3 regions of the Granulicatella adiacens ATCC 49175 genome follow, and region 2 is predicted to be linked to each of the others. Evidence: predicted binding sites of a transcription regulator. Region 2 holds the regulator's gene; each other region holds the start of a gene.

Region 1 (3,270 bases), 970 kb from region 2:
TCTAATAAATGCAATGAGAACAGACTTAGGGGTAAACAAAGTAAAAGAAAATGAAATAATAAAAACTATTACTAAACTAAAATGAATAAAAAGTTTGGAAATAATCAAAAATTGAATTAGGGCGTCAGTTGATTTTATCAACATGACGCCCTTTGAAGTTCGATAGGCAAAGAGACTTCGGCTCTTGCCGGTACAGTTATTTCCTTTACTATGAAGATATCCGAAAGGTCAACAGAAGCCCTTGGCGTCCAACACTATGAAGACACCGAGGATTTTATTTTGTCTCTTTTCAATCAAAATATTTCATGCCTTACTTCTTTAATGAGCGGATGACGCAAGAAGGCGTAGGAAAGATAGATGGCCATCAGGCACCAAATGATCGGCTCTGCAAAAATCACCCCAAGATACCCCGCCTGCGGAATCACAAACACCACGAAAAGCACCTTCCCTGCCAGCTCGATAAAACTCGACACAAGCGGCGTCACCTTTTGCCCAAGCCCTTGCAAACTATTTCGTAAAATCAAAAGGAGCGCTAACGGTACATAGAAGAGTGATCCGATGCGGTTATACAGCGCGGCATTATCCAGTAGAAGCGGGTCGCTCGATCCAGAGACGAGTTCGTTTAGGAATGGACTCGCAAAGAATAAAATAATGCAGACCAGAATCGCCCATCCAAACGCCAGCAGACTGCCTTGACGAATCCCTTTGGCAATCCGGTGCACTTTGTTGGCACCGAAGTTTTGCGAAGTGAAGGTCGTCATTGCTGCCGCAATCGCCGCAAATGGCAAGGTCGAGAACGCAAAAATCCGTCTGGCAGAAGTTTGTGCACTGATGATGACCGGTCCAAGGGCGTTGATGGAAGTCTGTAGCATCACGGATCCTAGTGAGACGATGGATGACATGAGTCCCATGGCTAAGCCTTGGCTGAGGAGGTCTAAATATAGTTCGTCGTCGCGGACAAAATCACTTTTGGCCGGGATAAGGAAGCTGGCGCGTTTTTTGATATAGATAAAGCAGAGAACGGCCGATATGCCCTGAGCAATAATCGTCGCAATGGCCGCTGCTGCAACGCCCATGTTGAACGTTGTAATGAGTAAAATATCGAGGAAGATATTCGCCACCGCTGAGAAAATCAAGAAGTAAAGGGCTGCTTGACTATCCCCTACAGCACGCAGCAACCCGGCGCATAAATTATACGCAAATGTCACCGCGATTCCGAGCACGATAATGGAGATGTACTCGTAGGACTGGTCGATAATACTAGCGGGTGTTCCAAGAAACTCGAGCAGTGGATACATTCCGAAGAATCCGATGGTTGCCACTAAGAGACTGAGGACAGCCCCGATGACGATGGTGGCTGAGACGGCGCGTTTTAAGAGGCGATGGTTATTGGCGCCGTAGTAGCGCGCGATGATGACGCCCATCCCGTTGCCGACGCCGAGTGCGAATCCGACAATCAGTTCAAAGATGGCTGCGGTCGCCCCAACAGCTGCCAGCGCATCCTGCCCAAGGAACCTCCCTACAATCATAATATCGGCAGTGTTATAGAGTTGCTGGAATATATTTGAAATAACAATTGGAATTGCAAATGTAATAATGGACCGCAAAATCGGTCCGTCTGTTAAGTTAATAGCGGTCTTTTTCATAAGGGAAATTATACTCGCACGCTTGGGGAAATTCAAGAACGTTTCTTGTAAAAATTTCCTTTTTGGGGGACTTCATTTTTTGAAAAGTGAGAAGGAATTTCGCTTGAAAGAGAACATATGTTCGTGTTATAACTAAGGTAGTTCAAACAGATTCGGCACTAAAAGAGAAAAAATTCAACAACAAGCCCCTTAGAAACGTTGCTATAGAGAGGTTTCTAGGGGCTACGTGAAAAATTAGTCGTTTTAAAACCGAAACATCGCAAGAAGGGAGGCGTGTTCGATGAGTCTGATTAACTACAGTTTGGAACCAAGAAGCGACATTGCGTTTATCGATATGAAGTCGTTCTATGCCAGCGTCGAGTGCATCGCCAGAGGACTGCATCCGCTCAAGGCGTCGTTGTGTGTGATGAGTCGCGCGGATAATTGCAAGGGGCTCATTTTGGCGTCTTCTCCCGTCTTCAAGAAAGTCTTTGGGCGCAAAAATGTCGGTCGAACCTACGACTTGCCGTTTGATATTCATACGCGTCGCTTTTCCTATTATAAGGCCGAGCGTCAAGGGCTCCCCACGGATGCGGCCTTCGTGCGTTTCATCGAGGCGTGGGCGAGGGCGACCGTCATTGTCCCACCAAGGATGTCCGAGTATATCCGGATTAATATGCAGATTCAGCGTATTTTGCAAAATTTTGCCACGACGAGTGAGATTTATCCGTATTCCATCGATGAAGGCTTTGTCGATTTGACGACTTCTTTGAATTATTTCTTCCCGGATCCGACGCTTTCTAGAAAGGAAAAATTAGACCTCTTGTCCGCGCAAATTCAGCGGGCGATTTGGAAGGAGACAGGGCTCTATTCAACGGTAGGGATGTCTAATGCGAATCCTCTCCTTGCTAAACTCGCGCTGGATAATGAGGCTAAGAGTGCGAAGAATATGCGCGCCAACTGGTCGTACGAGGACGTGGAAACGAAGGTCTGGGGAATCGAGAAGATGACGGATTTCTGGGGAATTGGCAGTCGTATGGAAAAGCGGCTGAACCAGCTGAAGATTTACACGATTAAGGAATTGGCGCATGCGGATGCGGATCTATTGAAGAAGCATCTGGGGATTATGGGCGTGGAGCTGTGGTTTCACGCGAATGGCATCGATGAGAGCAATGTCCATCATCCCTACAAGGTGAAATCACACGGTATCGGGAACTCGCAAATTTTGCCGAAAGATTACCGTCGCAAGGGCGATATCGAGTTGATTTTAAGAGAAATGGCCGAGCAAGTGGCCGTTCGCCTGCGCAGGGTCCGCAAGAAGACGACTTGTGTATCGATTCATGTGGGGTACTCTAGAACGGAGGAGAAAAAATCGATTCAGGCGCAACGAAAAATCGACCCCACGAATCAAACGAAGCCTCTGACGGAAGTGGTATTGGACTTGTTTCGCCAGAAATATACGAGTGGTGCGGTGCGTCGAGTAGGGATTTCCTATCAAGGGCTCGTAGATGAGGCGATTACGGTATTTTCATTATTCGACGATTACGAGCAGGTCGAAAAGGAAGAAAAATTGCAAAAGGCCGTCGATACGATTCGCGACGAATTCGGCTTCACCTCGCTCTTGAAGGCGAACTCTCTATTGGAA
Region 2 (3,270 bases):
AGATGACTAGTAATCAATCTTAACTAAAGCAGGTAAACTAGCCCTCGTGTCTAGTTTGCCTGCTTTTAATTTTAAAAAAGAGTATGCATCGTATGTTATAATAAAAGAAACAAATGCAAAGGGGAGATGCAGGTGTTATCATTCGAGAAAAAAGTGGTTCCGATTATAGAGTCTATTTACGATACTTTAACACCGATTGAAAAGACAATTGCACAGTATTTTCTAGAACCAATTCCAGAAGGAGTGTCTCTTTCGGCACAAGAAGTGTCCAATCGTTTATTCGTTTCCATTCCGTCACTGACAAGATTTGCCCAGAAATGCGGATATAACGGATATCGACAATTTATTTATGATTATGAAAAGAGAAGTAAGGAAGAGTCGACTCTTCATATTAATTCGACTAAAATCGTTCTTGAAGATTATGCTGAGCTTTTGTCGAAGTCTTTTTCCCTTGTAAATGAAGCTCAATTAATTCGAGTTTGTGAATTGCTCAGCAGTGCAAAAAGGGTATATATATATGGTCAAGGGAGCTCTGGACTAGCAGCATTAGAGATGAAATTTCGGTTTATGAGACTTGGGATGATTTGTGAGGCAATCACGGATTTGCATACAATGCTTATGAATCGTGTGCTTGTTGATGAAGATTGTCTTGTCATTGGAATCACAGTTTCGGCAAATGAAAGTGTGGTAAAGGCAGTAAATATTGCAAAGAATCAGGGAGCAAAAACAGTTCTAATCACTTCTAAAAAGAGCGAGGAACTATCGCATGAATGCGATGAATTGGTTCTTATTGCGATGAAAAATGCTTTGGAACAAGGGACGACAATTTCACCACAGTTTCCGGTTTTAGTGGTGGTTGATATTTTGTATAGTTATTACAAGGAAATCGATAAGGAAAGAAAGCATTCTATTTTTTCAAATACATTGCATGCGATTCAACCTGAATAAAGAAGGAGAAGATAAAATGTTTGGATTTTTCAAAAAGAATAAAAAAGATAAAGAAGTAGTAGTTTATGCACTAGCATCTGGAGACATAGTTCCAATTACGCAAGTGAATGATCCCGTTTTTGCGGGTAAAATGATGGGAGACGGTTTTGCGATACTTCCAACAAGTGGAGTGATTACTTCACCTGTTAAAGGAGAAATTGTAAATGTCTTTCCAACGTTACATGCTGTGGGGATTAAAACTCCTGAAGGACTTGAAGTGTTAGTCCATATGGGAATCGATACAGTTGAATTAAAAGGAGCTCCGTTTCAAACAACAGTAACTGTTGGTCAAAAGGTGGACGAGAATACAGTTTTATCCACGGTCGATTTAGAGGCATTAAATGAAGCTGGTAAAGATACAGCGATGATGGTTCTCTTTACAAATATGGATAAATTGGATACATTTTCTATCGCGACTGAAGGGTCAGTAGATGGAAAATCAGAAGTTGGGAAAGTAACGATGAAGCCTTAAATAAAATAAAAAAATCCGCTCAATAGAGCGGATTTTTCTGTTTTAGAAAATATGACTACGGTATAAGCTAACTACTTTTCCTAGGATAGTACAATTTGGAAGAATAATTGGCTCCATTGTGTCATTCTCAGGTTCTAAGCGAACGTGGTCCTTTTCCAAGTAAAATCTCTTACAAGTAGCAGTGTCTTCTTCGGTCATTGCAATGACAATCTCCCCATTAGCTGCAGTAGATTGTTTACGAACGATAACAGAATCACCATCAAAGATTCCAGCATTAATCATACTGTCCCCTTTAATACGCAACATAAAAAGATCGTCGGATTCATTTTGTAATTCTGGTGGAATTGGAAAGAAGTCACTTGCTTCTTCTACAGCAAGAATTGGTTCACCAGCTGTAACCACACCAAGCATAGGAATAGCAGTTGCCTTTGCACCAATGGCCTTTAATCCTGCCATTGTTAATTCAATCGCACGAGGTTTACTTGGGTCGCGCTGAATGAATCCATTTTTTTCCAATCTGGACAAGTGGCCATGAACGGTAGAAGTCGAAGAAAGCTGAACAGCATTACAAATTTCACGCACTGTTGGCGGATAACCGTGTTCTTGAACTTCTTTATAAATAAACTGTAAAACATCTAATTGTCTTGAATCTTTTAAATTTGTCATCGGAACATCTCCTTCTTTAAAAATAGTTTATCATAGACCATACTAGAAAATCAAACAAATGTTCGTATGTAAATCGGATTTTTAGGAAGTTTTTATAAATCGTGATACACTAGGGACGAATAAAAGGAAAGGAATGAAGAAATGTTATCACCAGAGAAGATTAGTCGTATCAATGAATTGGCTAAAAAGAAAAAAGAAGGAAAATTAACACCTACAGAAGAAAAAGAACAACAACTCCTACGTCAAGAGTATTTGGAGGCTTTTCGTGGAGGCATGCGTAATCATATTGAAGGATTAAAAATTGTTGACGAAGAAGGAAATGATGTGACTCCTGATAAACTAAAAGCAATCCAAAAAGAAAAAGGATTACATAATCGAGGAGAAGAATAAGGATTAGGAGGTTGAGGATTTTCAGCCTCTTTTTTTCTACTATTTGTATCTCTAGTAAAATTGAATCAATTTTGCAAGGGGTTACTTTATTTTATTAAAGATTAGAATAACGGTTGCAAAAGAATGTTTGAATTTAGTAAAATAGAGTAGTAAGTTCCTATTAAGGAAAACTATATTTAAGGAGTGATTGTATGTTTGATAAAACCGATCAACTAGCAGTGAATACGATTCGTACACTAAGTATGGATGCCATTCAAGCTGCGAATTCAGGACACCCTGGCCTACCAATGGGTGCAGCGCCAATGGCATATGTACTTTGGTCTAAATATTTAAAGGTGAACCCAAAACGTTCTAATTGGGTCGATCGCGATCGCTTTGTATTATCTGCAGGTCATGGATCTGCAATGTTATATGCTTTATTACATTTATCTGGCTATGACTTATCAATTGAAGATGTGAAAAACTTCCGCCAACTTGGAAGTAAAACACCGGGGCACCCAGAAGTACATGACACGGATGGAGTAGATGCAACTACTGGTCCGCTTGGACAAGGGTTTGCAAACGGTGTTGGGATGGCTATGGCTGAAGCTCATTTAGCTGCAAAATTCAACCGTGAAGGGTACCCAGTTGTGGACCACCATACTTATGTATTATGTGGTGACGGGGACTTAATGGAAGGAATCTCGTATGAAGCCGCATCTCTAGCAGGGACATTGAAATTAAATAAATTAATCGTGTTATACGATTCAAATGAC
Region 3 (3,270 bases), 420 kb from region 2:
ACAAGCAACTGTATTCGTATTCCCAGAAATCCAATCAGGTAACATCGGATACAAAATTGCACAACGTTTCGGTAACTTCGAAGCTATTGGACCAATCTTACAAGGATTAAATAAACCAATCTCTGACTTATCACGTGGATGTAACGAAGAAGACGTCTACAAATTAGCGATCATTACAGCTAACCAAGCGTTGATGGAAAACTAGGATGTGAGACATCGCGGTTAGAAATCGACCACTGGACCGGAACGACGAAAGGAACGTGAAATGTTCTGCGTACGTTCCGGGAAGTGGACGCGATTTCTGCGATGGCGAACTCAACTACACAAAACGACTCGCATCGCGAGTCGTTTTTGCTTTGCTCATAATGGATTCCCTAAAGTAGAGAGACTTTATCTGAAAGCACAAAAAAAGCAGGTTTTAAACCTGCTTTTTTTACTTAGAACGATTATTCACCTTCAGGAAGTACAAATGATAAAACTGCGTATGCTAGAGCACCAGTTCCTGCAGCTAAGACAGATATTGCCCAGCCGATACGAACTAATGATACATCGATACCATAGTAATCAGCTACACCAGCACAAACTCCCATAATTTTCTTTTCTTTTACATTACGTGTTAAACGTTTTTCCAAATGAAATCACTCCTAATTATTAAGATTGTATTAAATGTATCATAGGCTATTTACGAAAAACAATTAGTTTTACTACATTTCACGGAAAGAACTAGATTCTTTCAAAAACAGATATGAATTTTCGGTGAATTTCACAAAATATTCATATTCCGACTGATATTCTTATTATGAGAATGGAGTAAATTTATATACTTTATTATTAAATAATATATCTCATCCCAAAGATTATTTATTAGATTTCTATTTGAAAAATATCGTGATAGCAATGGTTCTAGTTCATTGTTAGAGGTTATAAATTTATAATAATTTTTATGAGCAAATAAATTGCTTTAATATTTAAGTGATGATAATCTTTAATTAAGCCAAGAGAGAAGACGTCGCTTTCTTGGAAAAACAACGAAAAAGAAATGAGGTATTTAATATGAAAAACATTTTATTTGTAGTAGGAAGCTTACGTAAAGGAAGTTTTAACCATCAAATGGCTGAAAAAGCAGTACAACTTTTAGAAGGAAAAGCAACAGTATCATACTTAGACTACTCAAACCTTCCATTAATGAACCAAGATTTAGAAACTCCAGTATTACCTGAAGTACAAGCAGCACGCGATGCTATCGGTAAAGCAGATGCTATTTGGATTTTCTCACCAGTTTATAATTTCGCTATTCCAGGAACAGTGAAAAACTTAATTGACTGGATGAGTCGTGCTCTAGATTTATCAAACCCAAGTGGACCTTCTATTTTACAAGATAAAGTAGTAACAGTGTCTGCATTGGCAGCAGCTGGGCATGATCAATTATTCGCTTCATATCAATCATTATTACCATTTGTACGCATGCAAGTAGTAGGTGATTTCACAGCTGCAACAATTAACCCAGAAGCTTGGGGAACTGGTGTTGTTACATTAAGCGATGAAGTAGTAGCAGGACTTGAAAAACAAGCTGAAGCATTATTAAATGCATAATTAAATTTCAAACTTAACTTAAGGAAGCAGTCTCTCTTCGAAGGGGCTGCTTTTTTTGAACAGTATACGAACAGACATTTGCCCTAGACCTTCCTGTTATGCTAGAATTGTACTGATATAGACATAAAAAAGGAGCATTATTCATGTATGAATACTTAAATGGAGAGTTAGCGCATATCTTACCAACAGCTATTGTTATCGATGTGCATGGCGTAGGCTATCAAGTGGTATTTGCAAACCCATACCGCTTGCAAGATTCTCTAAAAAAACAAATTAAAGTTTTAGTACAACAAGTTGTTCGTGAGGATTCGATTACCTTATACGGATTTATCTCAAGCGAAGAACGCGAATTATTCCAACGATTAATTAGTGTTTCAGGTATTGGTCCAAAGAGTGCGATGAGTATTTTAGCAAATGACGATACGGAAGGTTTCGTGAACGCTGTAGAAAGTGGGAATGTCACTTATTTAACAAAATTCCCAGGAGTTGGGAAGAAAACAGCGCAACAAATTATTCTTGACTTGAAAGGAAAGTTTGAAGCACTACCAGAGGAAACCACGAAAGCAGTTGTTTCAACGAACCAAGCCACTCTTGAAGAAGCAAAAGAAGCCTTACTTGGTCTTGGGTATTCTGCAAAAGAAATTAAAAAGATTTGGAAGTCACTGGAAGCTGCTGCTCCAAGTACGACGCAAGAGGCATTAAAAGTGGCCTTTAAACTATTGATGAAATAATGGAGGATTATCGTGGAGGAAGAACGTTTTATTGACCAAAACCCGCTTGACGAAGTGGAAGTACAAGACGAGTTATCACTAAGACCACAGACGTTACAACAATATATCGGTCAACAAAAAGTAAAAGAAGAACTTGCCATTTATATTCAAGCGGCGCGTAGTCGTTCTGAAGCCTTGGATCACGTGTTACTATACGGACCTCCAGGACTCGGGAAGACGACACTCGCGATGGTCATTGCCAATGAATTAGAAGTGGGTATTAAGACAACCAGTGGTCCAGCGATTGAACGCCCAGGAGACTTAGTGGCTCTTTTAAATGATTTAGAAGCAGGAGATGTTTTATTTATCGACGAAATTCACCGCTTGCCACGTGTAGTGGAGGAGATGCTGTATTCTGCGATGGAAGATTTCTTTGTAGATATCGTAGTCGGACAAGGGCCAACTGCGCATCCAGTGCATTTTCCATTGCCGCCGTTTACGTTGATTGGAGCAACAACTCGTGCGGGGGCACTTTCTGCACCGCTTCGTGACCGTTTCGGGATTGTGGAACATATGGAATATTATGATGAGGCTTCTCTGTCTGAGATTGTTAAACGTAGTGCAAATGTCTTTGATAGTGAAATTAAAGATGAAGCCGCTCTTGAGATTGCACTTCGTTCTCGCGGGACACCGCGTATTGCCAATCGCCTACTGAAACGTGTACGTGACTTTTCTCAAGTATACGAAGAAGGCATGATTTCAAAAGAAATTACGCAGCAAGCATTGAAGGTCTTACGTGTGGACGCTAAAGGGCTAGACCATATTGACCGTAAATTGTTGACGGCGATGATTGATTTATACGATGGTGGTCCTGTTGGTCTTGGAGCTATTGCGGCGAACATTTCAGAAGATGCGGAAACCATTGAAGATATGTATGAACCGTATTTATTACAAATTGGATTTTTAA

Evidence for each region. Region 2 encodes LexA, which represses DNA repair genes until DNA is damaged. Its sites were predicted from a motif close to CNAACANNTGTTNG; they were not measured.
Region 1: NQ540_RS08565 (Y-family DNA polymerase) is a predicted target of LexA. The motif match lies at 1,757-1,770, and genes of this name have one in related genera.
Region 3: ruvA (Holliday junction branch migration protein RuvA) is a predicted target of LexA. The motif match lies at 1,661-1,674, and genes of this name have one in related genera.

The regions. Positions count from the first base shown of each region.
Region 1 covers NZ_CP102283.1:1,738,913-1,742,182, reverse strand. Annotated here, with positions in the region: gene NQ540_RS08575 (hypothetical protein) at 1-85, shown strand, start outside; gene NQ540_RS08570 (MATE family efflux transporter) at 294-1,646, opposite strand; gene NQ540_RS08565 (Y-family DNA polymerase) at 1,927-3,270, shown strand, end outside.
Region 2 covers NZ_CP102283.1:741,596-744,865, forward strand. Annotated here, with positions in the region: gene NQ540_RS03800 (PTS transporter subunit EIIC) at 1-10, shown strand, start outside; gene NQ540_RS03805 (MurR/RpiR family transcriptional regulator) at 133-948, shown strand; gene NQ540_RS03810 (PTS sugar transporter subunit IIA) at 965-1,459, shown strand; gene lexA (transcriptional repressor LexA) at 1,502-2,125, opposite strand; gene NQ540_RS03820 (DUF896 family protein) at 2,267-2,515, shown strand; gene tkt (transketolase) at 2,707-3,270, shown strand, end outside.
Region 3 covers NZ_CP102283.1:1,160,356-1,163,625, reverse strand. Annotated here, with positions in the region: gene pta (phosphate acetyltransferase) at 1-205, shown strand, start outside; gene NQ540_RS05700 (PspC domain-containing protein) at 447-632, opposite strand; gene NQ540_RS05695 (NADPH-dependent FMN reductase) at 1,054-1,593, shown strand; gene ruvA (Holliday junction branch migration protein RuvA) at 1,737-2,324, shown strand; gene ruvB (Holliday junction branch migration DNA helicase RuvB) at 2,337-3,270, shown strand, end outside.